DNA from 2 places in the Hoeflea ulvae genome. Region 1 is predicted to be linked to the other one. Evidence: predicted binding sites of a transcription regulator. Region 1 holds the regulator's gene; the other holds the start of a gene.

Region 1 (15,192 bases):
ATATAGCCGATCTGCGTGTAGATGACGGTCATGCCGCGCACTTCCGCCTGTTCCAGGGAATAGCCAAAGCGCAAGAACATCTCCGTGACCGCCTTGATCCGCAGCCTGTCGGCGGCGTTGAGGCGTTTTTGCAGCTCCGGGTCGATGCGGGCCCAGTTGCGGATGGCCAGATCCAGTTCGGAATCAAACAGCGTCCGGTCCAGCCAGCAATCGGTCAGGTTGAACAGCGCCTCGCAGATCGTGTCCGCCTCGGCGGTGCAGCGGGCAACCAGATTGCCGGTGTTGATGTCTTCCCAGCGCTGGATCATGGCGTCGTGCAGTTCCGCGATATCCTTGAAATACCAGTAGAAGCCGGTGCGGGTCAGGTTCAGCTGCTTGGCCAGCGGCATGATCTTGACCGCATCGATGCCGCCCTGGATCAGGAGGTCATAGGCGGCATCGAGCCACAGCTCTCGGGAGCCGCGTTGGCGGGGCGATGCGGAATCTGTCATGCTGCAAACCTAGTCGACTTGACACATGTGTCAATGTTGAACGAGACTGCACTTGACACCTATGTCAATTATTTGTTCGTGCCCTCCCTGGTCGCCGGAAACCGCCTGACGCGACCCTGATTTGAAGGATAGCCGATGTCCCAGGATCCATTGCTGCAGCCCTATACACTCAAGCATCTGACATTGAAGAACCGGATCATGACCACCAGCCATGAGCCGGCCTATCCCGAGGACGGGATGCCGAAGGATCGCTACCGCGCCTATCACGAAGAGCGCGCCAGGGCCGGCGTTGCCCTGGCCATGACCGCAGGCTCGGCCGCCGTGTCCAAGGACAGCCCGCCGGTCTTCAACAATATCCTGGCCTACAAGGACGAAGTTGTGCCCTGGATCCAGAACCTGGCCGATGGCTGTCATGAACATGGCTGCGCGGTGATGATCCAGCTCACCCATCTTGGCCGGCGCACGATGTGGAACAAGGCCGACTGGCTGCCCACGGTCTCGTCCTCCAAGCATCGCGAACCCGCGCATCGCGGCTTTCCCAAGCTGATCGAGGATTGGGACATCGAGCGCATCATCACCGATTTCGCCGATGCCGCCGAGCGGATGAAGGCCGGCGGCATGGACGGCATCGAACTGCAGGTCTATGGCCATTTGCTGGACCAGTTCTGGTCGCCTCTGACCAATGATCTCGTCGGTCCCTACGGCGCCGACACGCTGGAAAACCGCATGCGGTTTCCCCTCGATGTTCTCGCTGCGGTGCGCAAGCGTGTCGGCGACGGGTTCATTGTCGGCTTCAGATACACTGCCGACGAGGCCCATAAGGGCGGCATCACCGCGGCGGATGGTCTGGAAATCTCCAGGCGGCTGGCCGCGACCGGACAGCTCGATTTCCTGAATGTCGTGCGCGGCCGTATTCACACCGACCCGGCGATGACCGACCTGATCCCGGTCCAGGGCATGGCCAACGCGCCGCATCTCGATTTTGCCGGCGAGGTCAGGAAGGCCACCGGCATGCCGACATTCCATGCGGCCAAGATTCCCGATGTCGCCACCGCGCGCCATGCCATCGCGGCGGGGCTTCTCGACATGGTCGGCATGACCCGCGCCCACATGGCCGATCCGCATATCGTCAGGAAGATCATCGAAGGCCGCGAACACGACATCCGGCCTTGCGTCGGCGCAACCTATTGCCTTGACCGCATCTACCAGGCCGGCGATGCGCTGTGCATCCACAATGCCGCCACCGGGCGCGAACTGACCATGCCGCACGAGATTCCGCCGGCCGAGGTCAAGCGCAGGGTGGTTGTCGTCGGTGCCGGACCGGGGGGCTTGAGGCGGCCCGTGTCGCGGCGGAACGCGGTCACGAGGTGATAGTCTTCGAGGCGCAACCGGATCCGGGCGGGCAGGTCCGCCTGACAGCCAGAAGTCCGCGCCGGCGCGAGATGATTTCGATCATCGACTGGCGCATGGCGCAATGCGCCGCCCGCGATGTGGTGTTTCACTTCAATACCTGGGCTGAAGCCGATGACGTCACCGCGCTCAACCCCGATGTGGTGATTGTCGCGACCGGGGGCATGCCGAACATCGAGCTCTACGAGTCCGGTCAGGAGGCCCGGCATGTGGTCACCTCATGGGACATCATCTCGGGCGATGTGAAGCCGGCCCAACATATCCTGATCTATGATGAAAGCGGCGATCATCCGGCATTGCAGGCAGCCGAAATTGCCGCGGTGGCCGGATCGAAGGTTGAGATCATGACGCCTGACCGGGTGTTTGCGCCCGAGATCATGGCGATGAACCTGGTGCCCTATATGCGCGCGCTGCAGGACAAGGACGTCACCTTCACCGTCACCCGGCGTCTGCTCGGTGTCGAGCGCGACGGCAACAAGCTGGTGGCGACCATCGGCACCGATTACAGCGATCACAGCGACAAGAAGGAATATGACCAGGTCGTGGTCAATTACGGCACCCTGCCGCTTGATGACCTCTATTTCGAGCTCAAGCCGCTGAGCTCGAATGGGGGCGCGGTGGATCATGACGCCCTGATTTCCGGTGCTCCGCAGATGGTAAAGCGCAATGAGCAGGGGGTCTTCCAGCTGTTTCGCATCGGCGACGCGGTCTCTGCGCGCAACACCCATGCGGCGATCTTCGATGCATTGCGGCTGGTGAAGGATCTGTAGACCACACCACCGTTTGCGCTAGCGCGTCTCCAGCACCCGGCACAGCCGGTCGATGGTGCGGCGGACTTCGGGCAGATGGCGGTCGTCCTGATGGCTGACGATCCAGCGGTCATGGGCAAGCTCGGGGATGGTGGCGCCGGTCTGCCGCAATGTCGGCTGGCGATCGCCGATGAAGCTCGGCAACAGAGCGATGCCCTTGCCGGCCAGCGCCAGATCGAGGCTGTTGCGTGGCGCGTTGACCTCGCAGACACCGTCATTGCCGACCATCTTGTCGAGCCAGCGCGCGGAGGGCGTCTCGGCCATCACCTTGATCCAGCGGTCGGGAGCGTCGGCCCTCGCATAGGGCGCGAATTCGACCCGCGACAGGCTGCGCCCGGCCAGGTTGGTGTCGCTCGGCCGCCGGTTGCGGATTCCGATGGCAACCTCGCGATGCGCCATGTCGAGCGTCGATTCGGCTGACACGAAACGCAGCCGGATATCGGCGGGGATGCCGGTGATCTCCTCGAGGTTTTCCAGCAGCACCAGCGTGGTCCAGGTTCCGGCGGAAATCTTCACCAGCGGCCGGCCCTGTTCTGCCGGCGGCGCCGTCAGCCGTCCGATGCGGGTTTCGATCTCGGTCAGCTCGTCGACCAGCGCCCGCGCATCGGCAGTCAGCTCATAGCCACGCTCATGCCGGACAAACAGGTCGCGCCCGATGGCGCGCTCCAGGGCCAGCATCCGCCGCCCCAGCGTCGCGGCGCTGCGTCCGGTGGTTCGTGCCGCCGGCGAGAGCCCGCCTTCGCGCGCCACGGCGAGAAACAGGCGCAGGTCGCTCCACTCGCTTTTCGTTTCATCCATGAAAAGACCTGTTCAAACTGTTTCATTTCACGCCACCCAATCAGCCACTAACCTGCCACCAGGTCAAGCCCGCCGCAGCGCCGGCGCGAGCCCACCTCCCGTTCCGGGGCGTCCGGATTGCCGCAGGCTCATCCAGCAGGAGAGAAAGATGCAGATCGAGATCCATATCAGGGGCGCGCGAGCACGGCCCGTTTCCCATGTGAGGTCAACCCGGGCGCTGCGCGAGGAGGATGAATTCATGGAACTGCACGGCGGCACGGGCAGCAGGCTGATCTATCTTGCCGTCGAGGGGGTGGCCTGGTGTGCCGGCGCGCCGCTGCGCGCGGCAAAATGGCTGCTGAGACGCCGCGCTATGGACCGGACGACAGCAAAGGCACCGGACATCCATCCGCCGCGCCGCCCCGCGCACATGGCGTGATGAACGGGATTTGCGGCGGGATGCAGATGCTCGGGCTTGCCCGCCATGCCCGCCAATCCTATGGTCGCACGATGAAGCTGTTTCTCTCCATCATCGCGGCGATCTGCTTTGCCGGACCGGTTGCCGGCTGGGCCTATATCGTGGCGCTGGCAAGCAGCCACAATCTCGGCTCACCCAATCGCGGGGTCGGCCTGGCCGATTACTGGGACGGGGAGTTCCTGATGCTTGCGGCCGTGCCCTGGCTCATCAGCGCCATTTGCCTTTTCCTGGCGTTGAGACCGCAGTGATGCCGGGCTAGACAGTCTTTCCACGGCCATCCCGGCACCAGCCATGCTGACGCTGGATGACCCTAGAAGGCATCTTCGAGATGCACCGGCCAGCGCCACGGGCTGACGATGATGATGTCGTGCCGCCAGGACAGTTTCGCCGAGTCCGGCTGGCGGCTGACGAACAGCTCCGCTGCCGCCGCAATCCGCCTTTGCGCCGGATAGCTCACCGCATCCACCCCCGAAGCCAGATCCTTGCGCGCCTTGACCTCGACAAAGGCAATCAGATCGCCCTTGCGCGCCACCAGGTCGATCTCGCCCACCGGGGTGCGGTAACGCAGGCCCAGGATCCGGTAACCCTTGAGCATCAGCGCGAAAGCTGCGACCCATTCGGCGCGGCGGCCCTTGCGCTCGGAACGGCGCCGGCTGTCGAGTCTGTCCTGCGAAGGCACGCCGTGTCCTTTCACTCAGTGTTTGCGCGAGCCGGATCCTTCATGTTTAGAAGCCGCTGATACAGGTCCTTGCGGGGAAATCCCGTGATCCGGGCGGCCTCGGTCGCAGCTTTGCCTGCGGGCAGATCCGCTGCCAGCCGGACCAGCAGCGCATCCACATCATCCTCGCTCGGCAGCGGCGTCGAGCCGGGGCCGATCACCAGCACGATCTCGCCGCGCACCGCCTCGTCCTCATACTGCGCGGCCAGCGCGCCCAGCGTGCCGCGCCGCACTTCCTCATAGGTCTTGGTCAGCTCGCGGCATACCGCGGCCGGACGGTCGGCGCCAAGCACATCGGCAGCCGATTTCAGGCACGCGGCCAGCCGGTTCGGGCTTTCGAAAAACATCAATGTCGCTTCGGTGGTGGCAAAGCCCGCCAGCCGGTCGCGCCGCGCCTTGTCCTTGGACGGCAGGAAGCCGGCGAACAGGAATGCGTCGCTGGGCAGGCCCGAGGCCACCAGCGCCGCCATCGGCGCCGATGCGCCCGGGATCGGGATCACCGGTACGCCGGTCTCGATCGCGGTCTGCGAGATCCGGTAGCCGGGGTCGGAGATCAGCGGCGTGCCGGCGTCAGAAATCAGCGCCACGCTCTTGCCGGCTTCCAGCGCCTCCATCAGCTTCGGCCCGACGCGTTCGGCATTGTGTTCATGATAGGCATAGGGCCGGGTGGCGATGCCGTAGCGGTTGAGCAGCACCCGGCTGACCCGGGTGTCCTCGCAGGCAATGATATCGGCGCCGGCAAGGGTTTCCAGTCCGCGCAGGCTCATGTCGCCCAGATTGCCGATCGGGGTGGAGACCAGATAGAGCCCCGGCGTCACCGGCCGCGCCTCGATGTCATGGCTGCCGACGCGAAAAGTCCGCGCTACCTGCCCGGCGGCGGCTGCGTCCTGGCTCTGGGTCTCGGTTGAAGCTTTTGAGGTCTTGCGCGTCATTTTCGCTCCGCTGCGGTCCCGGGTTGGGGCGTCTCGACGTGCCACCCGATGGCACACACTGTGTTTAGGCAGAAAATCGCCCTTTGGCCACAACAGCATTGGCTGCCGGCAGCGGCATTTCGGATTTGGCCGACGCGGGAACCAGTATCCGGCGCTGATCCCTCAGCAACGAAAAAGGGCGGCGGCCTGCTGGCCACCACCTTGTCGACCTATGCTTGAACCGAAGGTTCAGCGGGCGATGCCGACGAACCTGACATCCATCTTGCCGCTATAGGCATTCATCGTGGCCTGGAAGATACCGTGGCCCTTCATTGCGCGGTAGCCATAGGAGGTGCCCTGGCAATCCGTGGCCTTGACCGATCTGTAGCCATTGGCGCGCAGTGTCTGCTTGCCCGTATTGCAGGATTGCTTGGCGCGGTTGACCTTGACCACCTCGTTGCGGCGCTGGCTGCGGTGATCGCGGACCTCAACCTTGGTCCGGTGGTCGCGGGTCTCCGGGCCGCGGTGATCGCGCTCGACGACCTTGCTGCGATGGTCGCGCTGGCTGCCGGATGCGGCCTCGGCAGTGCTGGCAAAGCCGGAAGCCAGAATGCTGACGGCGGCGGCGACGATAAGTGCTTTGTTCAACATGGTCGTTTTCCTTGGGTTGGTCGGGGTCTGTCGTTGTTCGATGACCCACCCTAGGCAATGGCTGTGCAACCCGGTCTGAACGTCCCGTTCATGCAGGGTTCACCCCGCGCGGGGCCTGCCGCAGTTGAGGTCCAGGCGCCGATTGCAGGTTAGCGCTCGCAACGCCCCTTACTAGAATTTGTCGTGCGCGCCGCATGATGCTTTGACCGCGCAAGTGCTTTTGCACAGCGCCGCCATCTGTCGGCCAGGTTGCATGCACGATGCATACACCGGAACAGTAATTTAACACTCGCTTTGTACAATCCCGCAAGAACGCGTAGGATTCCCGGATCAACCAAGGCGGCGGCTGCTCAAAGTGCTGAAAACAATCTTTGCCCGCATAGCGCGTTTCATGTCCGTCTCGGCCGGAAATGATGACCTGCACAAGGCCCAGTTTGAGGTTTTCTCAAGCCAGGTTCCGTTGATGTATTGCATCGTGCTGATGAATTCATGGGTGCTGGCAATCACCTTCTACGACTCGGCGCCACTATGGCTCTCGGTCCATGTGCCACTGGGTTTTTCAGCCATCTGCTGTCTGCGCCTTTTCGGCTGGTGGCGTTCGAGACAGGTGGTGCCCACGGCCACATCCGCCCGCAGGGCGCTGATGATGACCAATGCCTTCGCGCTGGTACTGTGTCTGGTCCTGACATTCTGGGCGACGGCGCTCTACCCCTATGGCGATCCCTACATGCAGGGCAACATCGCCTTCTTCATCGCCATCACCGGGATCGGCGTCATTGTCTGCCTGCAGCAGATGCCGTCGGCGGCATTCATCGCGGCCTTTGTCATCAATGTCGCATTCATCATGTGTTTCTGCCTCTCCGGCATCACCTCCTTCATCGGCATGGGCGTCAATGCCGTGCTGGTGTCCGCTGCCATGCTGATGGTGGTGCGGGTGCAGTTCCGCTATTTCTCCGGCGCTGTCGCCGCGCGCACCAAGCTGGAAGCGGTCAACACGGAAAATGCCCGGCTGGCCAATCTCGACAGCCTGACCGGGCTTGCCAATCGCCGCCAGTTTTTCGCCCATCTTGCCGAGCAATTCGAGAAGGACGAGAGCCCGCGGCTCGCCGTCGGTGTCATCGACCTCGACGGCTTCAAGCCGATCAATGATCTCTACGGCCATATGGTCGGCGACCAGTTGCTGGTCGAGGTCGGGCTCCGGCTTGCCGCCCTTGCCGACGAGACCACCCATATTTCCCGGCTTGGCGGTGACGAATTTGCGCTCACGGTGATCGATTGCCCCGACGATGCCGAGTTGCTCGAGCTGGGCGAAAGGGTCTGCGCGGCGCTGCGTATTCCCTTCTATCTTGCCGATGCGACGGTGCAGCTCTCCGGATCGATCGGTTTTGCGGTCTATCCGGAACTGGCAGCCAATGCGGAAGAGCTCTACGGACGCGCCGACTATGCCCTGTATCAGAGCAAGCGCTCCACCCGCGGTCATGCCTTGCTGTTCTCCGACAGTCATATTGTCGAAATCGAGAAGAACAACGAGATCGAGCAGGCGCTGAGCTATGCCGATCTCGAATCCGAGATGGATGTGTTCTTCCAGCCGATCATCGACATTCACACCCGGCAGACCCGCACCTTCGAGGCCCTGGCTCGCTGGTCCAGCCCGGTGATGGGCAATGTGTCGCCGGGCCTGTTCATTCCCGTTGCCGAGCGCATCGGCGTGGTCAATGCGCTGACTTGCGTGCTGTTCCGCAAAGCGCTTGCGGCCGCCATGGACTGGCCCGAAGAGGTCGGCCTGTCGTTCAACCTGTCGACCCATGACATCAGCTCATCCGACAGCGTCGCCTCGATTGTCGGCATCATCCTGTCGAGCGGAATTGACCCCAGAAGGGTCGATCTCGAAATCACCGAAACCGCGATGATGTATGATTTCAGCCAGGCCAAGGCCGCGATCGAGGTCTTCAAGCGGCTCGGCTGCGGCATTGCGCTCGATGACTTCGGAACCGGGTTTTCCAGCCTCAGCCAGCTTCACGCGCTGCCCCTGACCAAGATCAAGATCGACCGCAGCTTCGTCTCCGACCTCGACAAGATCCCGGCCAGCTACAAGATTGTCAAATCCCTGCTGGCGCTGAGTTCCGACATGGGGCTGGGCTGCGTCATTGAAGGGGTGGAAACCGAGGCGGAGCTGGCTGCGGTGAAAAAGCTCGGCGGACATCTGGTCCAGGGCTATTACTTCTCCCGCCCGGTGTCGCAGACCGAGGCGGTGAACTTTCTTCCCGAATCGGTCTGGGCGCAGCAAACCGCATAGAAGTGCGGGGCGTTACAGCCTCTGTGCGCGTCCTTGCGGCTCAGAACGCCAGATCGGCCACCACTGCATCGAGCACCAGCATGCCCTGAGGCGTGCAGCGGATCCGCTCCGCTGTCATCTCCTCGATCATGCCGTGATGGATCAGGAATGCGGTGCGGTCGGGATCAAGCGAGCGGCCCGACAGCGCCTGCCAGCGCTTGAGGTCGATGCCTTCGCGCAGCCTCAGTCCCATCAGCAGCAGTTCATCGGCCTGTTCGGCCAGGCTGAGTTCGCTGGTCTCGACCATGCCGTGACCGTTTTGCGCCACCAGTTCAAGCCATTTTTCCGGCATGCGTTCGGTCGCCGTGGCAATCTTGCCGGCGGCTGTGGACAGCCGGCCATGGGCCCCGGGGCCGATCCCGACATAATCGCCATAGCGCCAATAGGTCAGATTATGTCGGCTCTCCGCACCGGGCCGGGCATGGTTGGACACCTCATAGGCCGGCATGCCGTGGTCTTCGCAGACGCTGCGGGTCAGCTCGTAGAGCTCCGCCGACAATTCGCCATCGGGCACGATCAGCTTGCCGGCCTTGTGCAGCCCGTAAAACGGCGTGCCTTCCTCGATCGTCAGCTGATACAGCGACAGATGATCGGCGGCCAGTCCGATCGCCTCCTTGAGCTCCAGCGCCCAGGCCTCCGCCGTCTGGTCGGGCCGGGCATAGATCAGGTCAAAGGACATGCGCGGAAAGATGTCGCGCGCCAGGCCGATCGCCTTCAGCGCGTCGGCGCGGTCATGCAGCCGGCCCAGCCTTTTGAGATCGGGATCATTGAGCGCCTGCACGCCCATCGACACCCGGTTGACGCCGGCATCGCGATAGCCGCGGAAGCGGTCGGCCTCGACGCTTGATGGATTGGCTTCGAGCGTGATCTCGATTCCTTCCGGAACCACCCAGGCCGCGCGCACGGTGTCCAGGATCGCTGCCACCGTGTCGGGCGCCATCAGCGATGGCGTGCCGCCGCCGAAGAACATGCTGGTGACCACCCGCGGACCGGATATCTCCCGCATAGCGGCGATCTCCCGGCTGAAGGCCTCGATATAGGCCTTCTGGTCAACGCCGGCATGGCGGACATGGGAGTTGAAATCGCAATAGGGGCATTTTGCGGCACAGAACGGCCAATGCAGATAGATCCCGAAGCCGGGCTTGCCGGTATCGGGCGCTATGGCGTCGGTCAATTGCGAAGAAGCGTTCACGTGGCCGGCACGCCGAGGCACTGTTCGGCAAACAGCTTGAACGCCTTTGCGCGGTGCGAAAGCGCTGTCGCCTGGCCGGGCTTCCAGCCGTGCTTTTCCTCAGCCGGCATTTCGCCGAATGTCCTCGTATGGCCATCAGGACGGAACACCGGATCATAGCCGAAACCGAGACTGCCGCGCGGCGGCCAGACCAGAACGCCCGGCGCTTCGCCGCGATAGAAGCTGACCTCGCCCTCGGGCGTGGCCAGGCACAGCACGCTGACAAACCGACCGGTGCGTTTGGCATCGGTGTCGGCGCCGCGGGCTCTGAGCGCATCCTCGACCTTGCCCATGGCCACCGCGAAATCCCGGCTGCCGTCTTCCAGCGTCGCCCAGTCAGCGGTGTAGACCCCGGGCGCGCCGTCGAGCGCATCGACCACCAGGCCGGAATCGTCCGACAGCGCGATCAGGCCGGAGGCCCGTGCCGAGGCCAGCGCCTTGGTTGCCGCATTGGCCTCGAAGGTGTCGCCGGTTTCCTCGGGCTCGGGCAGTCCCAGCTCGGCCGCCGAGGTGACCTCGATGCCGAGCGGGCCGCACAGGTCGCGGATTTCGGAGATCTTGCCGGCATTGTGGCTGGCGACCAGGATCTTGCTGAGCTTCGGGTTCGACATCGTGCGTTACAGCGGTCCGGAGACCGTCACCTTCTGCAGGGCCACCAGATCGGCAATGCCGTTCTTGGCCAGTTCCATCAGTTCCAGAAGCTGCGCCTGCGAGAACGGCACGCCTTCCGCAGTGCCCTGGATTTCGACGATGCCGCCGGTGCCGGTCATGACGAAATTGGCATCCGTTTCGGCGGCCGAATCCTCGAGATAGTCGAGATCGATCACGGGCTGCGCGGCAAAGATGCCGCAGGACACGGCCGCGACATTGTCCTTGAGCACCCGCTCAACCTTGACCATCGAACGCTCTTCCATCCATTTCAGGCAATCATGCAGGGCGATCCAGGCGCCGGTGATCGCTGCCGTCCGGGTGCCGCCATCGGCCTGGATGACATCGCAATCGACCGTGATCTGGCGTTCGCCGAGTGCTTCGAGATCGACCACGGCGCGCAGCGACCGGCCGATCAGACGCTGGATTTCCAGTGTCCGTCCGCCCTGCTTGCCCGATGTGGCCTCGCGGCGCATGCGGCCGCCGGTCGACCGCGGCAGCATGCCGTATTCCGCCGTGACCCAGCCCTTGCCGCCATTGCGCAACCATGGCGGAACCCGCTCTTCAAGGCTCGCCGTGCACAGCACATGGGTGTCGCCGAACTTGACCAGGCAGGAACCCTCGGCATGTTTGGATACGTTGCGGTCGAGGCTGACTGCCCGCATCACATTTGTCTTCCGGCCCGATGGACGCATCGTCTTTCTCCTGATTCCAGTGTTGCCGCCTTCTATCGGCGCGCGTCCCATCATGCAAAGAAAAACCGCCCGCGGGATCCGCCGCGGCCGGACATGGCTGTGCTTTGCCCCTTCCGTGCCGGTGCGCAAGCCCCTATATTCCTCCTAAAGGCAACGCCAGAGGCGGCCTCGAGGATACGGTCATGACCATGAATACGCCATCCATCCCGACGGATCTTTCCGGTGCGCTTGATGAACGCTCGCGGGAGATTTTTCGCGCGCTCGTGGAAAGCTATATGGAATCGGGTGACCCGCTCGGCTCGCGCAGCCTGTCGCGGATGCTGCCGATGTCGCTGTCACCGGCCTCGATCCGCAATGTGATGAGCGATCTGGAGGAGCTTGGCCTGATCTATGCGCCGCATGTCAGCGCCGGACGCCTGCCGACGCAGAAGGGGCTGCGGTTTTTTGTCGATGCCTTCATGCAGGTCGGCGACCTGCAGCCGGACATGCGCGAGACCATCGAGCGCCAGGTGCGCTCGGAGGATGCCAGCCGTCCGGTGGAGAACCTGCTGACCGAAGCCAGCCAGATGCTGTCGGGCATGACCCGCGGCGCCGGCTTGGTGATTGCCGCAAAGCAGGACGCCACCATCCGCCACATCGAGTTCATCAGGCTTGATCCGAAACGGGCGCTGGTTGTGCTGGTCGGCGGCAATGACCAGGTGGAAAACCGGGTGATGGAGCTGCCCGACGGGGTCACCGCCGGGCAATTGACCGAAGCTGCCAATTTCCTCAACGCCCATCTTGTCGGCCGCACCATCGGCGAGGTGCGCAGCGAGCTGGAGCGGATCACCGACGAGGTGCGCTCCGAACTCGATGTGCTGTCGCGCGATCTGGTCGAACGCGGTCTCGCCGTATGGGCCGGAAGCCGCGAAGGCGCCGGCGCAGCCCGGCTGATCGTGCGCGGCCGCGGCAATCTGCTCGAGGGGCTTTCCGCCGGCGAGGAGCTCGACCGGCTCCGGCTGCTGTTTGACGAGCTCGAACGCAAGGAGAGCCTGATCGAGCTGATGACGCTCGCCGAGGAAGGCTCCGGCGTCCGCATCTTCATCGGCTCGGAGAACAAGCTGTTCTCGCTGTCGGGATCGTCGCTGATCGTTGCGCCCTGGCGCGATGGCGACGACAAGGTCGTCGGCGCGGTCGGCATCATCGGACCGACCCGGCTCAACTATGCCCGGATCGTCCCGATGGTCGACTACACCGCGCAACTGGTGTCACGGCTCACCCGCAAATAGCACCGGCAAAATGCGCCGAAATTACCGCGCCATTGTGGGTTTGATCGCCTGTGCGGCGGCGCAGGCCTTGATTTTTGCCGCCCGAACGTCGATATGCGGTGCAACTTCTCAATGGATAAAGAACAGTCAGGACACGCACACCATGAGCGATGAAAGCCAGGGCCACGAATACAACAAGCCACAGGCAGACGCCGCCCCCAAGGCCGAAGAGGCCGTCGATACGGCGCAGCCACAGGAGCCTGATCCGGTCGAGGTGCTCAAGGCCGAAATCCTGGAACTCCGGGACCAGCGGCTGCGCATGGCCGCCGAGATGGAAAACCTTCGCCGCCGCACCGCCCGTGACGTCAGGGATGCCAAGAGCTATGCCATTTCCGGGTTTGCCCGCGACATGCTGCAGGTTTCCGACAATCTTCAGCGCGCGCTGGAAGCCGTGCCCGAGCAGGCCGAAGGCGCTGCCGACAATGGCCTCAAGACCCTGGTCGAGGGTGTCGAGCTGACCGAGCGCGCCATGCTGGCAGCGCTTGAGCGCCACGGCGTCAGCAAGCTTGAGCCGAAGGGCCAGAAGTTCGATCCGAACTATCATCAGGCGATGTACGAGGTTCCTGATCCCAATGTGGCCAACAACACGGTCGTTGAAGTGGTGCAGCCGGGCTATGTGATCGGCGAGCGCATGCTGCGTCCGGCCATGGTCGGTGTCGCCAAGGGCGGCCCGAAAGAGCTTGCACCCGAGCCGGGCGCCCCCGCCCAGGCTGAAAAGGACGCCTGAGATCAATCCTGCCGGGCTGTTGGGCTCTGTGGCGGACCGGAGAAACGCCGATGACCCCGCTTGAAGGTCTTGATTATGCCGGTGTCGCGGTCTTCGCCGCCACCGGCGCGCTGGCCGCCTCGCGCAAGCAGCTCGACATGATCGGCTTTGTCTTTCTGGCGGCGGTGACCGGCATCGGCGGCGGCACCTTCCGCGACCTGGTGCTGGGCGCAACCCCGGTGTTCTGGGTGGATAAACCTGCCTATCTGCTGGTCTGCGCCGGGGTGGCGGTGATTGTCTATTTCACAGCCCATCTGGTCGAGTCACGCTACCGGCTGTTGCTGTGGTTCGATGCCGTCGGCATGTCGGCCTATTCGGTGATGGGTGCTGCCAAGGGGCTGGCTGTGTCCGGCTCGCCGGTGGTGGCACTTGTCACCGGCATGATGACCGCCACCATGGGCGGCATCCTGCGCGATCTGCTGGCCGGTGAACCCTCAGTGCTGATGCGTCCGGAAATCTATGTCTCGGCCGCCCTTGTCGGCGCCGGCGGCTTTGTTGTTGCCAGCCTGCTCGGCGCGCCGCTGGTTGCAGCCTCCGCGGCTGGCGTCATCATGGCCTTTGCCGTGCGTGGCGGCGCGATTCGCTACAACTGGGCATTCTCGCCCTACCGCTCGCGTGCCGGCCGTCCGCCCGAAGACGTGATGTAGCACCGGTTCCAGTGGCCGCGTTCAGATGAGCCCGGCCTTGCGTCCTGCCTCAGCCAGCGACAATTGCAGTCTCGGGCCGATCTGCTGGATCACCAGGCCTGCGGCGAGACTGCCGAGCTTGCCGCATGTTTCCAGCGGTTTGCCATTGGCATAGCCATGCAGGAAGCCTGCGGCATAGAGATCGCCGGCACCGGTGGTGTCGACCACCTCGTCAATATCAATTGCATCGATGTCCACGCGCTCGTCGCCCCGCACGATCACCGAGCCGTGCTCGGAACGGGTGATGGCCGCAAGCTTGCAATCCTTGCGCAGCTGCGAGACGGCATGCTCGAAATTGTCGGTCTCGTAGAGCGATTTGGCCTCATCGGAATTGGCAAACACGATGTCGATGGTGCCCGAGCGCATCAGCTCGAGAAACTCTTCGCGGTAGCGCCCGACGCAAAACGGATCCGACAGCGTCATCGACATTTCGCGGCCGTGCTTGTGGCCGATGTCGGCGCAGAGCCGGATGGCGTCCTTGGCGCGGGGCGGGTCCCACAGATAGCCCTCGAAATAGGTCACCTTCGCCCCGGCCACCACATCGGCTTCGATATCGTCGGGGCCAAGCTCGACGCAGGCACCGAGATAGGTGTTCATCGAGCGCTCGCCATCGGGGGTCACGAAGATCATCGAGCGTGCGGTCGGCGGGGTGCTTTCCAGCGGCCGGGTGGCGAAATGAACGCCCTGGGCGCGAATGTCATGGCTGAAGATCTTGCCGAGCTGGTCTTCGGCGACCTTGCCGAAATAGGCCGAGCGGCTGCCGAAACCGGCAATGCCCGCAGCCGTGTTGCCGGCGCTGCCGCCCGAGCTCTCGATCGCCGGACCCATCCGCGAATACAGCAGTTCGGCGCGTTCGGCGTCGATCAGGTTCATCGCGCCCTTGATGATCTCGTTGTCGGCGAGAAACGCCTCGTCGCAGCGGGCGATGATGTCGACAATGGCATTGCCGATGCAAAGAACGTCAAACTGGCTCATGAGGACTCTTGTCGGTTGGCGCTGAAAGGTTCTGGCCTTTCTTAACGTTTTTCCGACGGATTGGAAGGCTGCGGGCCGGACAAATCGCAAAGCCGCTCAGCGATGAGGCCCACCCTTTCGGCCACCGGAACGCGGGGAAGCTCGACCAGCGTGTAGCCGGCCGCCTGGTAGATCGCCACATTGGCCGCATGGTCGCGCAGCGCGAAGTCGAACCCGTGCCGTCTTTCGTCATCGGTTGTGAAGATGTCCTGCCATGGCGGGCAGACGAAGACCGGCGTGTCAAATCTCCGCGCGGCCGCAGCCG
Region 2 (15,192 bases), 870 kb from region 1:
CCAGCGCCGCGAGGGCGGCAACGAGTTCTACCAGGCCGGCGTCGAGGATCTGGGCGAAGCCGATGAGGCCCGCGCCGATGCGCGCGCCCTGTCCGAAGCCCGCGCCCTGATCGCGCAATTTGCGCCACGTCGGGAACTGGTCATCCTGCTGGGCGACCAGTCGGTGTTTGAAGCGGTCGTCGCCGGTCTGGGGCTTCCTTCCGGCTGGCAGAAACGGCTGATCCACGCCTTTGGCAATGAAGCCGCCCTCGACGCCATGATCGCGCGACTGGCCGGCCCCGACGCCTCCATTGCGCCCGATCCCTCGGTCGCGGGATTTCTGGCCGTGGGCGACGCCGCCGGGCTTGAAGCCTATATAGAAGGCGTCATGCAGGACACCGGCTATTCGACCAATGCCAGCCGCTCGCCGGCCGAAATCACCGCCCGGCTGATGGACAAGCAATCGCTCGATGCCACACGGTTGCCGCCCGCATCGCTGGACGCGCTGAAGACCTTTCTTGCGCTGGATGTGCCACTTGATCGCGCCGGCCAGGTGCTCGCAGAATTTGCCGATCATGCCGGGCTCGATATCGGCGCGGCCCGCAAGCAATTCGAAGCCCGCCTTGCGGCGCTTTCCGATCGTGGCGAGGATCTGTCCGTCATGCGCTGGCGCGCAGCCTTCGGCCGTCCGCTGGATTATTACACCGGCCTGGTCTTCGAGATTTCGGCAGGCGAGGGCGGTGCCCTGGCCGGTGGCGGCCGGTACGACCGGCTGATGACGCTGCTCGGCGCGCAAGCCCCGATCCCCGCCGTGGGCTTTTCGCTCTGGCTCGACCGCATTGAAGCCGTGAGGGCGCAGCCATGACCCTGACCATCGCGCTGCCCTCCAAGGGCCGGATGAAAGACGATGCCATGGCGGTCTTCGACCGCGCCGGGCTTTCCATCTCGGCGATCGGCAATGACCGCAGCTACCGGGGCCGTGTCGAAGGGATCGACGGCGTCGAGGTGGCGTTCCTGTCAGCCTCCGAGATCGCCCGCGAACTGGGCGTAGGCACGGTTGATCTCGGCGTCACCGGCGAAGATCTGGTGCGCGAGAGCCTCGCCCGCGCCGACGAACGCGTCGAGATCACCGCCCGGCTCGGCTTCGGCCAGGCCGATGTGGTGGTTGCGGTCCCCGACATCTGGAAGGACGTCGACACCATGGCCGATCTTGGCGATGTGGCTGCGGATTTCCGCGCCCGCCATGGCCGGCGGCTGGCGATTGCCACCAAATACTGGCGGCTGACACAGAGCTTCTTCTCCACCCGTCACGGCATTCAGCTCTACCGCATCGTCGAAAGCCTCGGCGCCACCGAAGGCGCCCCGGCTGCGGGCACGGCGGATATCATCGTCGATATCACTTCCACCGGATCGACCCTGACCGCCAATCATTTGCGCGTCCTCTCCGACGGCGTGATCCTGAAATCCGAAGCCTGCCTGGTCCGCGCCCGCAAGCCCGGACATGATAAGGATCCGCGCATGGCGGCAATTCTCGAGGCGGTTCGCGGCGCCGCTGCCTGAAGCCGGTGCCGGGCAAGGTGGCCGATGCCGCGCACCCGGCTTCGGGCGCTCACCCATCTTATAGAGCCGGCCGGTGATCGTCCGGGATCTTGCATTTTTGGCAATCTGCGCCAGAATGTGTGGATCCGGGACAGACCCGGCCTGCACGCGTCCTCGTCCTGATCGCTCAAGCCTGATCCGGGCGTCTGGCTCCGCCAACCACAAAGCCGTTGGTCCACCGGTTCCGCCTCGTCCCAGGCTTCGGGATGGTTTTGGAGTGTGGGGGTTCCCATGGAATTTTCGTTTGGTGCAGTGGTATTTCTGGCGTCGATGCTCTTGCTGGCGGTTCTGGCGCGGCTGGCTGCCAGCCGTCCCGATGCGGCGGTGTTGCGCGGCGAGATCGCCCCGGCGCTGCTGTCGGTGCTGGTGACGGGCGGGCTGTTGATCGGTTTTCTGGCGATGGTGTTCGGTGGTGAATCCTACATCGCATCCCGCACGGTCGAGGTGCTGGTGATCGTCGGCTTCGCCATCATTGCCTTCTGGGGCATCCGCAAGCTGGTCGGCCGCTTTCCGGCCGGGCATTTCACCGATCATGGTCAACCGGAATAGACAAAGCCCGGCGTGGTGACACGCCGGGCTTCGGATGGTTCAGATGACCGGCTCTGAGTGAGCTCAGGCCACGTTGCGGCGAGCGTCGACCGACCAGCCGCCGGCGCCGGAAACCGACAGCGCCAGGAAGCCGCCGGCAACGGCAATGTTCTTCATGAAGATGATCATCTGCATCTGGTCAGCGGGCTGGTAGTGGGCGAGAAAGCCCGTGACCACGCAAAATGCGGCCAGCGCCCATGCGGTATAGCGGGTGAAGAAGCCGACCAGAATGGCAATGCCGCCGAGGATTTCGAGCGCGATGGTCAGCCACACCGTGATGCCTGGAAGCGGCAGGCCGAGGCTGGCGATGTAACCGGTGGTGCCTTCAATGGCGCCGAGCTTGCCGAAGCCTGCCATGATGAACATGATGCTGAGCAGGATGCGGGCGATGAGGAGGATGAGATTGGTTGACATGGGATTTTCCTGATTTCGATATGACCGGTTCCATATCCGTTTTAGACCACAATCAAAAGCTGAACAATTATGAACAAATTGTTCACTAATTGATACCGGTGGCGTCGTCGGCCATGCACGAAAGATTGTTTGGGACGGCGGCAGGTCGAAGCGACCGTCGCGGAAGACGCATGCGCGGCGCGCTTACTGGGTGTAAGGCTGCGCCTTGTTCAGCTTGAATGTCGGAAAGACAAAGACACCATTGATGGCGCCACCGCCGTCTTCGGAGAAATTCGAGGACTCGCCGATGCACATCACCGGAACCTGGCTGCCGTCTTCATGAACGATCGTGGTGGAAAAGCAGAAGGAGGAGGGGCTCATGGCGGCCACCTCGTAGAGTTCCAGCACATGTTGCCGGTACTGGGAATCATAGCACTGCATCAGATTGAACAGGCCGAAATCGCCGTCGCCGGACAGGCCGTGATGAAGCCGGGCGGCGGGGCCGAGGTGAAACACGCCCGTGGAAAGATCGGCCGTCCAGCTTTCGATCTGGCAATATTGCGAGAGTATGTCCTGGTCCGGTGCGACGAAGCCCTGCGGCTGCGTACCGAACCCTGCTATGCTGTCCGCTTTTGCGATTTTAAACAATGTCGGCCTCGGCGTAGGTGATGAATTCGTGCTTCTGCAATTCTGTCTCTGCCCGGGTGCGGCTGGTGTGCAACTCAGCTCTTAATACAACTCCAGCCGATCTGACCGGTAATGCGAGGTCCGGAACTGTCCGTTGATTGGCATGCCACATCATCTGGACGTCATGCGGCCGCAGGCTTTCGCGATCTAACACTTAGATTCAATAAGCCAATTAATCAAACCTATCCTCTATTTTGAGTTAATGGCAAATTCATTAACCCTGTTCCGCTGAGTATTTTATGCATCAAATGCCGCCCCGGTCCACCGCAATCTTTATTCGTGTCCGGGACAACAAAAAAGGCGGTCAAAAGACCGCCTTCAATGAGTGCCGTACGACCATGGTCGCCCGGCGGGGGACTGGCCCTGCACCTTGCTCAGGCCGACAAGCGGCCTGAAGCGTTGGTGTGCAGGGCGAACGTCCTAGTCAGCAGCAACAAGGCAGAAGCCTTGTTACATCATGCCGCCCATGCCGCCCATTCCGCCCATGTCAGGCATGCCGCCACCGGCGCCTGCACCGGAATCCTTCTTCGGGATTTCGGCTATCATGGCTTCGGTGGTGATCAGCAGCGAAGCAACCGAAGCTGCGTTCTGCAGAGCCGTGCGGACAACCTTGACCGGGTCGACGATGCCCATGGCAATCATGTCGCCATATTCGGACGACTGGGCGTTGTAACCCCAGTTTTCTTCGTCCTTCTCGAGGATCTTGCCAACAACGATCGAAGCTTCGTCGCCTGCGTTGGTGGCAATCTGGCGAACCAGGGCCTGCAGTGCGCGGCGAACGATGTTGATGCCGGCTTCCTGGTCCTGATTGGCACCCTTGGCGGTGATCTTCACGGACGAGCGCAGCAGTGCGGTACCGCCGCCTGCAACGATGCCTTCCTGAACGGCGGCGCGGGTTGCGTTGAGCGCGTCGTCGACGCGGTCCTTGCGTTCCTTGACTTCCGTTTCAGTTGCACCGCCGACGCGGATGATGGCAACGCCACCGGCCAGCTTGGCCAGGCGTTCCTGCAGCTTTTCCTTGTCGTAGTCGGACGAGGTTTCTTCGATCTGAGCCTTGATCTGAGTGATCCGGCCTTCGATCTCGGTCTTCTTGCCAGCGCCATCAACGATGGTGGTGGTTTCCTTGGTGATCGAAACCTTCTTGGCGCGGCCCAGCATTTCCAGGGTCACGTTTTCGAGCTTGATGCCGATGTCTTCGGAAATCACCTGGCCGCCGGTCAGGATGGCGATGTCTTCGAGCATTGCCTTGCGGCGATCGCCGAAGCCGGGAGCCTTGACAGCAGCAATCTTCAGGCCGCCACGCAGCTTGTTGACGACCAGCGTTGCAAGGGCTTCGCCTTCAACGTCTTCCGAGATGATGAGCAGCGGCTTGGAAGTCTGCACGACAGCTTCGAGCACAGGCAGCATGGCCTGGAGGTTCGAAAGCTTCTTCTCATGAAGCAGGATGTAGACGTCTTCGAGGTCTGCAACCATCTTGTCGGGGTTGGTCACGAAGTAAGGCGACAGGTAGCCGCGGTCGAATTGCATGCCTTCGACGACTTCGAGTTCGCTTTCAGCGGTCTTGGCTTCTTCGACGGTGATGACACCTTCGTTGCCGACCTTCTGCATGGCTTCGGCAATGTCCTTGCCGATCTGTGCTTCGCCGTTGGCCGAGATCGTGCCGACCTGTTCGACTTCTGCCGAGGTCTTGATCTTCTTGGCCTTGCGTTGCAGGTCCGCGATGACTTCGGTCACGGCCATGTCGATGCCGCGCTTGAGGTCCATCGGGTTCATGCCGGCAGCAACAGCCTTGCCGCCTTCGCGGACGATGGCCTGTGCGAGCACGGTTGCAGTGGTGGTGCCGTCGCCGGCAACATCATTGGTCTTGGATGCGACTTCACGCACCATCTGTGCGCCCATGTTCTCGAACTTGTCTTCCAGTTCGATTTCCTTGGCGACGGTGACGCCGTCCTTGGTGATGCGCGGAGCGCCGAAGGACTTGTCGATGATGACGTTGCGGCCCTTGGGGCCCAGCGTTACCTTGACGGCATCAGCCAGAATGTCGACGCCGCGCAGCATTTTTTCGCGGGCGGTACGACCGAATTTTACTTCTTTAGCAGCCATTTAACTTAACTCCCGGGCCTGAAGCCCATCGTGTTGAGGCAGATTGGATGTGTATGGGGTGGTATCGGCTCAGCCGAGAACGCCCATGACGTCGCTTTCCTTCATGATCAGAAGGTCTTCGCCATCAAGCTTGATTTCGGTGCCGGACCATTTGCCGAACAGAACCCGGTCGCCAGCCTTGACGTCGAGCGGGACAAGCTTGCCGGAATCGTCACGATTGCCGGAGCCGACGGCGATGATTTCGCCTTCCTGCGGCTTTTCCTTGGCGGTATCCGGAATGATGATCCCGCCTTTTGTTTTTTCTTCAGACTCGACACGACGAACGACAACGCGGTCGTGGAGCGGACGGAACGTGGTTTTTGCCATTGTCTATATTCCTTGATCGAATGACAGAAGCAACTGAGACTCCAGATGAGCCTCACGGAGATGAAGCTGGCACTCACCTCTGTCGAGTGCTAGCGAGCCGGAGATAAGAGCGCCGCGACCAAGAGTCAAGATATTGAAGAGCATTCCAGCGGGATGTTTTTTGCGTCCACCCGGCAATTTTCCCGCAGGGTCTTGTATTGTGAGGCAAGCTGGGCGACATCGTTGGGCCGAAAAGGAAGCAGCCGCAATGCCACGCAGGATTACCGATCTAGACCAGTTGACCGAGCACGCGGACGTTCTGCTGTGCGATGTATGGGGTGTCATCCATAACGGCGTCAATCCGTTTCTTTTGTCGGTGGAGGCCTTGAAGGCCGCGCGGGCCCGTGGCCAGACCGTCATCCTGATCACCAATTCGCCGCGTCCTGCCGAGGGTGTGATCCGGCAGTTTGACACCATCGGCGTCGATCCGGACTGCTGGGATGACATTGTCACCTCCGGCGACGTGACCCGGCAATTGGTCAAGGAAGCACCGCGCGCGATCCATTTTCTCGGGCCGGAGCGCGATTTCTCGCTGGTCGACGGGTTGGACATCGACCTGGTCGAGCCGGACGCGGCGGATGCGGTGCTGTGCACCGGGCTTCTCAATGACGAAGTCGAAACCCCCGAGGACTACCGGACCCTGCTGGCCGGATTTCAGGCCCGCGGCCTGCCGCTGATCTGCGCCAATCCCGATCGCGTCGTCGAACGTGGCGACCGGCTGGTGCCGTGCGCCGGCGCGCTGGCTGACCTTTACGTCGAGCTTGGCGGCGAAACCCGGATTGCCGGCAAACCGCATGCGCCCATCTATATTGAAGCCATGGCGCGGGCGCGCGCCCTGCGCGGCAATGTCGATCAGGCACGCACGCTGGCCATCGGTGATGGCGTCACCACCGATATTCGCGGCGCACTAGACAATGGCTTCGATGCCGTCTTCATCGCCCGCGGCATTCATGCCCGCCAGTATCTTGATGGCCGCAGCACCGACGAAGCGCGGCTGAATGCTTTCCTTGAAAGTGCAGGGGTTGCCCCGGCCTACTGGATGGAATGGCTGGCGTGAGCGGCACGAGGTGAACATCACGATGGCACGACGGTTTGACGATGCCGAAAGGTTTCCCGGCGAACTGAAGGGCGGGGTCGTGGCCATCGGCAATTTTGACGGTGTTCACCGCGGTCATCAGGCTGTGCTGGCCAGTGCCACAGAAGCCGCGCAGGCATCGGGCGTATCCGCTGTCGTGCTGACCTTCGAGCCGCATCCGCGCACCGTGTTCCGTCCCGATCAACCGGTCTTCCGCCTGACGCCGGCGCCGATGAAGGCTGCCATTCTCGGCCATCTCGGCTTTGATGCGGTGGTGGAACAGACTTTCGACAAGGCATTTTCGGCCCAGAGTGCGGAAGATTTCGTCGTCGATATCCTGTGCGAACGCCTTGGCGTTCATCATGTCTTCACCGGCTATGATTTCCACTTCGGCAAGGGCCGCGAGGGCAATCCGGATTTCCTGATGCAGGCCGGACAAAGACACGGATTTGGCGTCACCCTGGTCGAGCAGTTCCAGGATGAAAACGCCGACGTCGTCTCCTCGAGCCGCATTCGCGAGAAACTGGCGCAGGGCGCAGTCGAAGAGGCTGCAGGATTGCTCGGCTATCGCTACGCCGTCTCTGCCGAGGTGCTTCACGGCAAGAAACTGGGCCGCACGCTGGGCTACCCGACCGCGAACATGTCGCTGCCGCCCGAAACCACCTTGCTGCCCGGGATCTATGCCGTCCGCTACCGCCGGGCCGACGGGTCCATCCATGATGGCGTGGCAAGTTTCGGCCGCCGTCCGACCGTGGATGATGACAACGCGGCCCTGGTGCTTGAAACCGTGCTGTTTGATTTCTCCGGCGATCTTTACGGCGAGACCTGCACGGTCTCCTTCGTGTCCAGGCTTCGCGGCGAGGAGAAATTCGATGGCCTGGATCAGCTGGTGGCGCAGATGAAGATCGACGAGGCCGAGGCGCGCGCTGTGCTGGGGCAGGTGACGCCGCTGTCTCCGCTGGACCGGGCAATGACCTTCGGGCCCGCCGAATGATCGGCGCCAAGCCGCGCCGCATTCTCATCACCGGCGGCAATGCCGGGCTGGGCCTGGCGCTGGCCAAGAAACTGTCGCGCCGCCACAGTCTTCTTCTTTCCGGGCGCAAGGCGCGCGAGGATGTTGCGGACTTGCTGCCGCAGGGCGCCGGTTACGTCCTTGCCGACCAGAGCGATCCGCAGCTTTCGGCCCAGGCTCTGGTCACGGGCATTGCCGAATTCGGCTGGGATCGTCTCGACAATGCGGTGCTCAATGCCGGCATCGGCATTGCGCCGCCCGACGGCCTCGACAGCACCGAAGCCATTCGCCTGACCCTTGATGTCAATCTGCTGGCGGCGATCCTGCAGGCGCAGGCGCTGTTTCCCCTGCTGAAGAAATCAAGGGGAACCCTGACCCTGATCGGTTCTGTTGCCCGGTCGGGCTCGGCGACGATTCCCGCCTATGCCGCCTCCAAGGCCGGCTTGCACGGTCTGGCGCGCGCGCTTCGGTCGGAGTGGAAAGGCGAGGTCTCGGTCCAGGTTCTTCATCCCGGCGCCACCAAAACCGACATGCACGACAAGGCCGGTTATGACCCCGGCCGGATGCGGTCCCTGTTTCTTGAGCCGGACGATGTGGTGGCGATGATGGCCTCGGCGATTGCCGGGCGCCGGTCTCCGGTCAACCTGTCCTGGGTGCGCTATCTCAATGGCGGCGCCTTTACCGGGAGGCGGCTTTAATGGCGTCGAGACGCGCGCTCGTGACCGGCGGCAGCTCCGGACTTGGCGCCGCAATCGTCGGGCGGCTGCTGGCTGAGGGCTATGACGTGGTCGTGCTCGATCGCGATCCGCCGCAAGCCTCCGGCGTTTCTGTCGATTTTGTCGACTGTGATCTGAGCAGCCGTGACCAGCTTGACCGGACCATGCCGGGCCTTGTGGATGCGGGTCCCTATGATCTCGTTGTCCTCAATGCCGGGATCAACGCTACCGGCCGGTTCGAGACCGTGGCGGCCAATGTCCATACGGATCTGCTCAGGATCAACGCCGAGGCGCCGATGGTGATTGCGGCACGCCTGTTCGAGGCCAGTGCCTTTTCCCAGGGCGCGGGAATCGTCTTCGTTTCCTCGCTGTCGCATTTCACCGGCTATCCGGGGGCGGCCAGCTATGCCGCCTCCAAGGATGCGTTGGCGATCTATGCCAGGAGCATGCGCAAATTTGCGAGATCGCGCGGCGTCAGCATCACGGTGGCCTTTCCCGGCCCCTTGCGCACCGGCCATGCCGAACGCCACGCGCCGAAAGGTGCCGACGCCAGCAAGCGCATGAATCCGGACCTGGCCGCGAGCCTGATTCTGACGGATGCGCTTTCGGGCAGGACGAAGTCGATCCCTGGCTTTCCAAACCGCAGCATCGCCTTTATCGGCCGGGTGCTCCCCAAGCCCGTCACGGCACTGATGCGGCGTTTGATCTATGATCGGCTGGAATAGCGGCGGTTTGCGAATCCGGGGATCACGTCAAGAAGCGCGGGTCGAGTACATGTGTTTCCAACGAAACCACTGACAGTTGCGAATGGTCCGCGTGCAGCGGATTAATCAGGAAATTCCGGCAATGCGGCATGATAATGCTGGGCACGCTCACCACCGGCGCATCGCCCCGATCGCAAAAGGCTTCAAACGCATCGCGTGAAATCGCCGGATCGTCTTCCCAGTTGTCCGGGACACTGACCACCTCAACGCCGAGCGTGTCGGGCAGGTCGATTTCCAGCAGTTGATAGGTTTCCGGCAGGTCTTCCGGGTCGAAATGCACCAGCAATTCCAGCATCGCCAGCGCCGGATGCTCGGCACAATAGATGATGCGCCGGCCCAGATGATTCCAGCGTCCGGCAACATAGGTGCCGCCTGTGCCGGACAGGTCTGAGTAATTCGATATCCGCCAGATCCGCATGCTCAGGCAAACATGCCGTGATCAATCGCGTGCAGTTCGGATTCGACAATATGCGCGCCGGTTTCAGAGGCCAGCAGATCGAGCGGTATGGCACCGTCGAGCGCACGACAGGGCTTTCGTAGCCATCGTTTGGTGTTCTCCTCCGAGCCGAATACGCGCACTGCTTGCCGATGAATTCGCAGTAAACGGAAAGCCCGCTCTGCCTCGGTCTCTTTTAACCGCATATTATGCTGCTCACTCCGCGTTAAAGGGAGTTTTGATAAAATCAGCTTGAAGATTTCCGGTTGGCTATATCCGAAAATTCTTAGTGATTTTATAGCATAGGCTTTGGTTAGGACCTGATTTTGGCCGGTGTTTTCATTCCGAAGTACAGTGCTATCAGCGACATCAAAAAAGATATTCGGACTGACTGTGATATCGGACTTGCGAGTGTGTAGATTATTTATTCGTTGATCAGAAAAATTTCTTCGTATGGGCTCGGGGAATGACAATGTACGCTTAGCCGCATCTTTTTTCTTTTTTTGCCAATACTTGGGCCTCGCGACACGTGCTCAGTGCCTTGGGTCGTTTTTTTATTGCCTTGAGTCATTTTGACCTCATCAGTTGCGAACAAAAATATGCACACCTGCGGGAATTCACAAGGTCGCACTTTACGCTTCCCTGAGATTGCAGAGCTTGATAAAAGCCCTGCCATGACCACGGTTGTCCCGATCATAGGCTCGCCGCCGATACGAATTATGGTCCCGGTTTCCTGCTGAGCGAACCGCTCGCTGGAGACCGGGCAAGTCGGCGTGAGTTCTGCGCCCCTGTTTTCCGACGAATCCGACATTTTCACTGCCACGGGCCATCGCCCCATAAGATTGCGACACCATGACCGACACCAACGACACGCTTGATTACTCCAAGACGCTCAACCTGCCCGAAACCGAGTTCCCGATGCGCGGCGGCCTGCCCAAGATGGAGCCCGAACTCGTGGCCCGCTGGCAGGAGATGCGGCTGTATGACAAGCTGCGCGAGGACGCCGCCGGCCGCCCCAAATATGTGCTGCATGACGGTCCGCCCTATGCCAATGGCAACATCCATATCGGCCATGCGCTCAACAAGATCCTGAAAGACGTGATCACCCGTTCGTTCCAGATGCGCGGGTACGATTCCAATTATGTGCCGGGCTGGGACTGCCATGGCCTGCCGATCGAATGGAAAATTGAGGAAGAGAACTATCGTTCCAAGGGCAAGGAAAAGCCTGATCTGAAAGACCCGGCGGCAATGCTGGAATTCCGCAAGGAGTGCCGCAACTGGGCCCAGCACTGGGTCGATGTCCAGTCGGAAGAGTTCAAGCGCCTCGGCATCGAGGGCGATTTCGACAAACCCTACAAGACCATGGATTTCAAATCCGAGGCCCGCATCGCCGGCGAATTGCTCAAGATCGCCAAATCCGGCCAGCTCTATCGCGGCTCCAAGCCGATCATGTGGTCGGTGGTTGAGCGCACGGCCCTGGCCGAGGCCGAGGTCGAGTATCAGGTGGTCGAGAGTGACACGATCTGGGTGAAGTTTCCGGTGGCCGGTGGTTCGAGCGATCTGGCTGACGCCTCCGTCGTGATCTGGACCACCACGCCATGGACCATCCCGGGCAATCGCGCTGTCTCGTTCTCCCCCGTATCAATTATGGCCTCTACGAGGTCACGGCGGCAGAGAATGATTTCGGTCCGCAAGTTGGCGAGAGGCTGATCTTCGCCGATGCACTGGCTGAAGAATGCTTCACCAAGGCCAAGCTCGAATTCAAGCGCCTGTCCGATGTCAAGGCCGGCGATCTCGAGGGCATGGTCTGCGCCCACCCGCTCAAGGGGTTCGGCGGCGGCTACGAATTCCAGGTTCCGCTGATCGCCGGCGATCATGTCACCGATGATGCCGGTACCGGCTTCGTCCACACCGCCCCCGGCCATGGCCGCGAAGACTTTGAAGCCTGGATGGATGCGGCGCGGGACATCGAGGCGCGCGGCATCTCCTCGGCCATTCCCTTCACCGTCGATGACGCCGGCTTCTACACTAAGGATGTTCCCGGTCTCGGCCCTGACCGCGAAGGCGGACCGGCGCGGGTGATCGACGACAAGGGCAAGAAGGGCGACGCCAACCAGTCGGTGATCACCGCCCTGATCAATACAGGCAACCTGTTTGCCCGTGGTCGTCTCAAGCACGATTACCCGCATTCCTGGCGCTCGAAGAAGCCGATCATCTTCCGCAACACGCCGCAATGGTTTGTCTATATGGACAAGGATTTCGGCGACGGCACCACGCTGCGCTCGCGCGCGCTGAAGGGCATCGAGGACACCCGTTTCGTTCCCGCCGCTGGCCAGAACCGGCTTCGCGGCATGATCGAGGACCGGCCCGACTGGGTGCTGTCGCGCCAGCGCGCCTGGGGCGTGCCGATCTGCGTCTTCGCCGATGTCGACGGCAATGTGCTTGATGATGATGCGGTCAATGCACGCATCCTCGAGGCCTTCGAAGAAGAGGGCGCGGATGCGTGGTTTGCCGAAGGCGCCCGCGCGCGCTTCCTTGGCAATCTCGCAAGCGATCCGAAATGGCTCCAGGTCACCGACATTCTCGATGTCTGGTTCGATTCGGGCTGCACCCATGTCTTCACGCTGGAAGACCGCCCGGATCTCAAATGGCCGGCCGATGTCTATCTTGAAGGCTCGGACCAGCACCGCGGCTGGTTCCATTCCTCGCTGCTTGAAAGCTGCGCCACCCGCGGCCGTGCGCCCTACGATGCCGTCATCACCCATGGCTTCACCATGGCCGAGGATGGTCGCAAGATGTCGAAGTCGCTCAACAATCAGGTGTTCCCGCAGGACGTCATGAACAAGTCCGGCGCTGATATCCTGCGCCTGTGGGTGATGAACACCGACTATTGGGAGGACCAGCGCCTCGGCAAGACGGTGATCCAGACCAATATCGATGCCTATCGCAAGCTGCGCAATTCCATCCGCTGGATGCTGGGCACCCTGTCCCATGACGCCGGCGACGTGATTGCGCATTCGGAGATGCCGGAACTGGAGCGGCTGATGCTGCACCGGCTTGCCGAGCTGGATGTGCTGGTACGCACCGGCTACGACAATTTCGATTTCAAGCGGATCTCCCGTGCTCTGACGGATTTCGCCAATATCGAGCTCTCGGCCTTCTATTTCGACATCCGCAAGGACGCGCTGTACTGCGATGCACCGTCGAGCACGCGCCGCAAGGCTTCGCTGCAGGTGATCCGCACCATCTTCGACTGCCTGGTGACCTGGCTGGCGCCGATGCTGCCCTTCACCATGGAAGAGGCCTGGCTCTCCAAGAATCCGGACGCCGAGTCGGTTCACCTCGAACAGTTCCGCGACGTTCCGGCCGAATGGCGCGACGAGGCGCTTGCCGCCAAGTGGAAGAAGATCCGCACCGTGCGGCGTGTCGTCACCGGCGCGCTCGAGATCGAGCGCCGCGAAAAGCGCATTGGTTCGTCGCTGGAGGCCGCGCCCGTGGTCTACATCACCGATCCCGCGCTGGTCGAGGCAATCGGCACCGTCGATTTCGCCGAGATCTGCATCACCTCCGGTGTCAAAATCGAGACGGTTGCGGGGCCGGAATCGGCGTTCCGCATGGATGAGGTCAGCGCCGTGGCCGTTGTGCCTGCGCTTGCCGAGGGCGTGAAATGCGCCCGTTCATGGCGCATCACCGATGATGTCGGCTCCGATCCGGACTTTCCCGATGTCTCCGCCCGGGATGCCGCAGCCCTGCAGGAGCTCAAGGCACTGGGCAGGCTTTAGACATGTGCCAGGATCCGCAGTCTTCCGGTCCCGGCAAAAATGCAGGGAAAGTCCTGCGAATCGCGAGGCGCTCAATTGATCCGGGGCAAAATTCTCCGGATCAATTGCCCTTGCTGCAACGATCCGATAAAACGCTGGCTGAATACGTCCAACCTGCCTGAAAATGGCCGGATTGTGCGACGACAAGCAGTTTGAATTCCAAGTGACTGTCTGAGACGGGACCCCGCGCATGACAATGAAGACAGAGTATCGCGCCTGCGTGACCATAGGCGCACTCATTGCCGCCAGCCTGACGGTGTCGGGTTGTCTCGGCCCGACTTATGGCACTGACAAGACCTCGACAGCCCAGCTGTTGGACGACCTCGGCAACATCGCGTCGATCGGCAAGACCAACAAGGGAAGCGGGATCGAGTACAAGCCGCGCCCGGCCATTGTGAAGCCGGCCAACACCGCCAGCCTTCCTGCTCCGCAGCAAAATGTGGCCGAGAACAATCCCGCATGGGTGGAGTCGCCGGAGGAAACCCGCAAGCGGCTGATCGCGGAAGCCGATTCCGCCGGTCCGAATTACAATTCCCCCTGGCCAAGCGGGTGGCGTCATCCGGCTCAACCAGAGGTCCGGTCGGCGGCGGCGCCGCAGATGGTCCGCCGACACCGCAGGAAACGCTCAGCCTGGCAAAACAGCGCCAGTCTTTCCAGGAAGCACGGAAGATCCAGCAAGGCGCCTATTCAGACCGCCGCCGCTTCCTGTCCGATCCGCCGCTGACCTATCGCCAGCCGGCAGCCACCGCACCGGTGGGCGAACTCGGCGAGCCGGAGCGCGTCAAGGAGCGCCGGCGGATTGCCGAGGCCAAGAAGGAAGGCACCGGCAAGCGATCCTGGTGGCCCTGGTAACCGTCTGATCGAAAGCGGTTGACCCGGCCATGGATGACGCTAACGGCGGTCCTTGAAGAAATGCTTGAGCAGATGCATGGCGTCACTGGATGCCATGCCCGGATAGACATCAGGGTTGTGATGGCAGGTCGGCTGGTTGAAGAACCGAACGCCGCTGGTCACAGCGCCGCCTTTTTCGTCCTCAGCGCCGAAATACAGCCGCCGCAACCGCGCAAATGAAATCGCAGCCGCGCACATGGTGCACGGCTCAAGCGTGACATACAGGTCGGCACCGGTGAGCCGCTCGCTTCCCAGGCTGTCGGCCGCCTGGCGGATGGCCAGCACCTCGGCATGGGCGGTCACGTCATTGAGTTCACGCGTGCGATTGCCCGCGCGCGCGACAACCACGCCGTCGCGCACGATCACGGCGCCCACCGGCACCTCGCCGCGCTCAGCGGCTGCCCGCGCCTCGTCGAGCGCCAAGTCCATGTAACCCTTGCTAACCATCAAGCATCCGAACCCATGAAAACCCTTAACCCCGCCCGCCCAACCTGATAGACAGCGTTTCAAGCGCATCCTCTTTTTAATCAAAACTGATTTGAAGTCAGGTCTATGCGGACATCAAATATGGTACAGCGACCTTGACGCGTCACATTCAACGCCCGGTGCTGCAAAGGCAGGCAAACATCAAATGACAGAACAAGACAAGCCCAAACGCGGCAAACCGCAGTCCGACAGGGCAGCAACGGACAAGGCTGCTCCTCGCAAGGCGCCGGCGGATGC

What was found. The regulator HrcA, encoded in region 1, represses chaperone genes, less so after heat shock. The targets are predictions, from matches to a motif close to GTTAGCACTCNCNNNNNGNGAGTGCTAAC.
Region 2: groES (co-chaperone GroES) is a predicted target of HrcA. The motif match lies at 5,781-5,809, and genes of this name have one in related genera.

Annotation. Positions count from the first base shown of each region.
Region 1 covers NZ_JAOVZQ010000001.1:790,436-805,627, forward strand. Annotated here, with positions in the region: gene OEG82_RS03865 (TetR/AcrR family transcriptional regulator) at 1-491, opposite strand, end outside; partial or broken gene OEG82_RS03870 (oxidoreductase) at 627-2,671, shown strand; gene OEG82_RS03875 (LysR family transcriptional regulator) at 2,690-3,508, opposite strand; gene OEG82_RS03880 (hypothetical protein) at 3,657-3,926, shown strand; gene OEG82_RS03885 (hypothetical protein) at 3,926-4,213, shown strand; gene OEG82_RS03890 (YraN family protein) at 4,276-4,644, opposite strand; gene rsmI (16S rRNA (cytidine(1402)-2'-O)-methyltransferase) at 4,656-5,615, opposite strand; gene OEG82_RS03900 (hypothetical protein) at 5,844-6,245, opposite strand; gene OEG82_RS03905 (putative bifunctional diguanylate cyclase/phosphodiesterase) at 6,601-8,541, shown strand; gene hemW (radical SAM family heme chaperone HemW) at 8,582-9,772, opposite strand; gene OEG82_RS03915 (non-canonical purine NTP pyrophosphatase) at 9,769-10,422, opposite strand; gene rph (ribonuclease PH) at 10,429-11,154, opposite strand; gene hrcA (heat-inducible transcriptional repressor HrcA) at 11,343-12,422, shown strand; gene grpE (nucleotide exchange factor GrpE) at 12,514-13,188, shown strand; gene OEG82_RS03935 (trimeric intracellular cation channel family protein) at 13,239-13,874, shown strand; gene OEG82_RS03940 (adenosine kinase) at 13,896-14,888, opposite strand; gene OEG82_RS03945 (AAA family ATPase) at 14,930-15,192, opposite strand, start outside.
Region 2 covers NZ_JAOVZQ010000001.1:1,656,192-1,671,383, forward strand. Annotated here, with positions in the region: gene OEG82_RS07700 (ATP phosphoribosyltransferase regulatory subunit) at 1-844, shown strand, start outside; gene hisG (ATP phosphoribosyltransferase) at 841-1,539, shown strand; gene OEG82_RS07710 (hypothetical protein) at 1,810-2,127, shown strand; gene OEG82_RS07715 (DoxX family protein) at 2,191-2,580, opposite strand; gene OEG82_RS07720 (hypothetical protein) at 2,764-3,207, opposite strand; gene groL (chaperonin GroEL) at 3,697-5,349, opposite strand; gene groES (co-chaperone GroES) at 5,419-5,715, opposite strand; gene OEG82_RS07735 (TIGR01459 family HAD-type hydrolase) at 5,963-6,811, shown strand; gene OEG82_RS07740 (bifunctional riboflavin kinase/FAD synthetase) at 6,828-7,823, shown strand; gene OEG82_RS07745 (SDR family NAD(P)-dependent oxidoreductase) at 7,820-8,539, shown strand; gene OEG82_RS07750 (SDR family NAD(P)-dependent oxidoreductase) at 8,539-9,282, shown strand; gene OEG82_RS07755 (RES family NAD+ phosphorylase) at 9,305-9,739, opposite strand; gene OEG82_RS07760 (MbcA/ParS/Xre antitoxin family protein) at 9,742-10,230, opposite strand; gene OEG82_RS07765 (hypothetical protein) at 10,182-10,580, opposite strand; partial or broken gene ileS (isoleucine--tRNA ligase) at 10,610-13,539, shown strand; gene OEG82_RS07775 (hypothetical protein) at 13,769-14,302, shown strand; gene OEG82_RS07780 (nucleoside deaminase) at 14,470-14,916, opposite strand; gene OEG82_RS07785 (pseudouridine synthase) at 15,101-15,192, shown strand, end outside.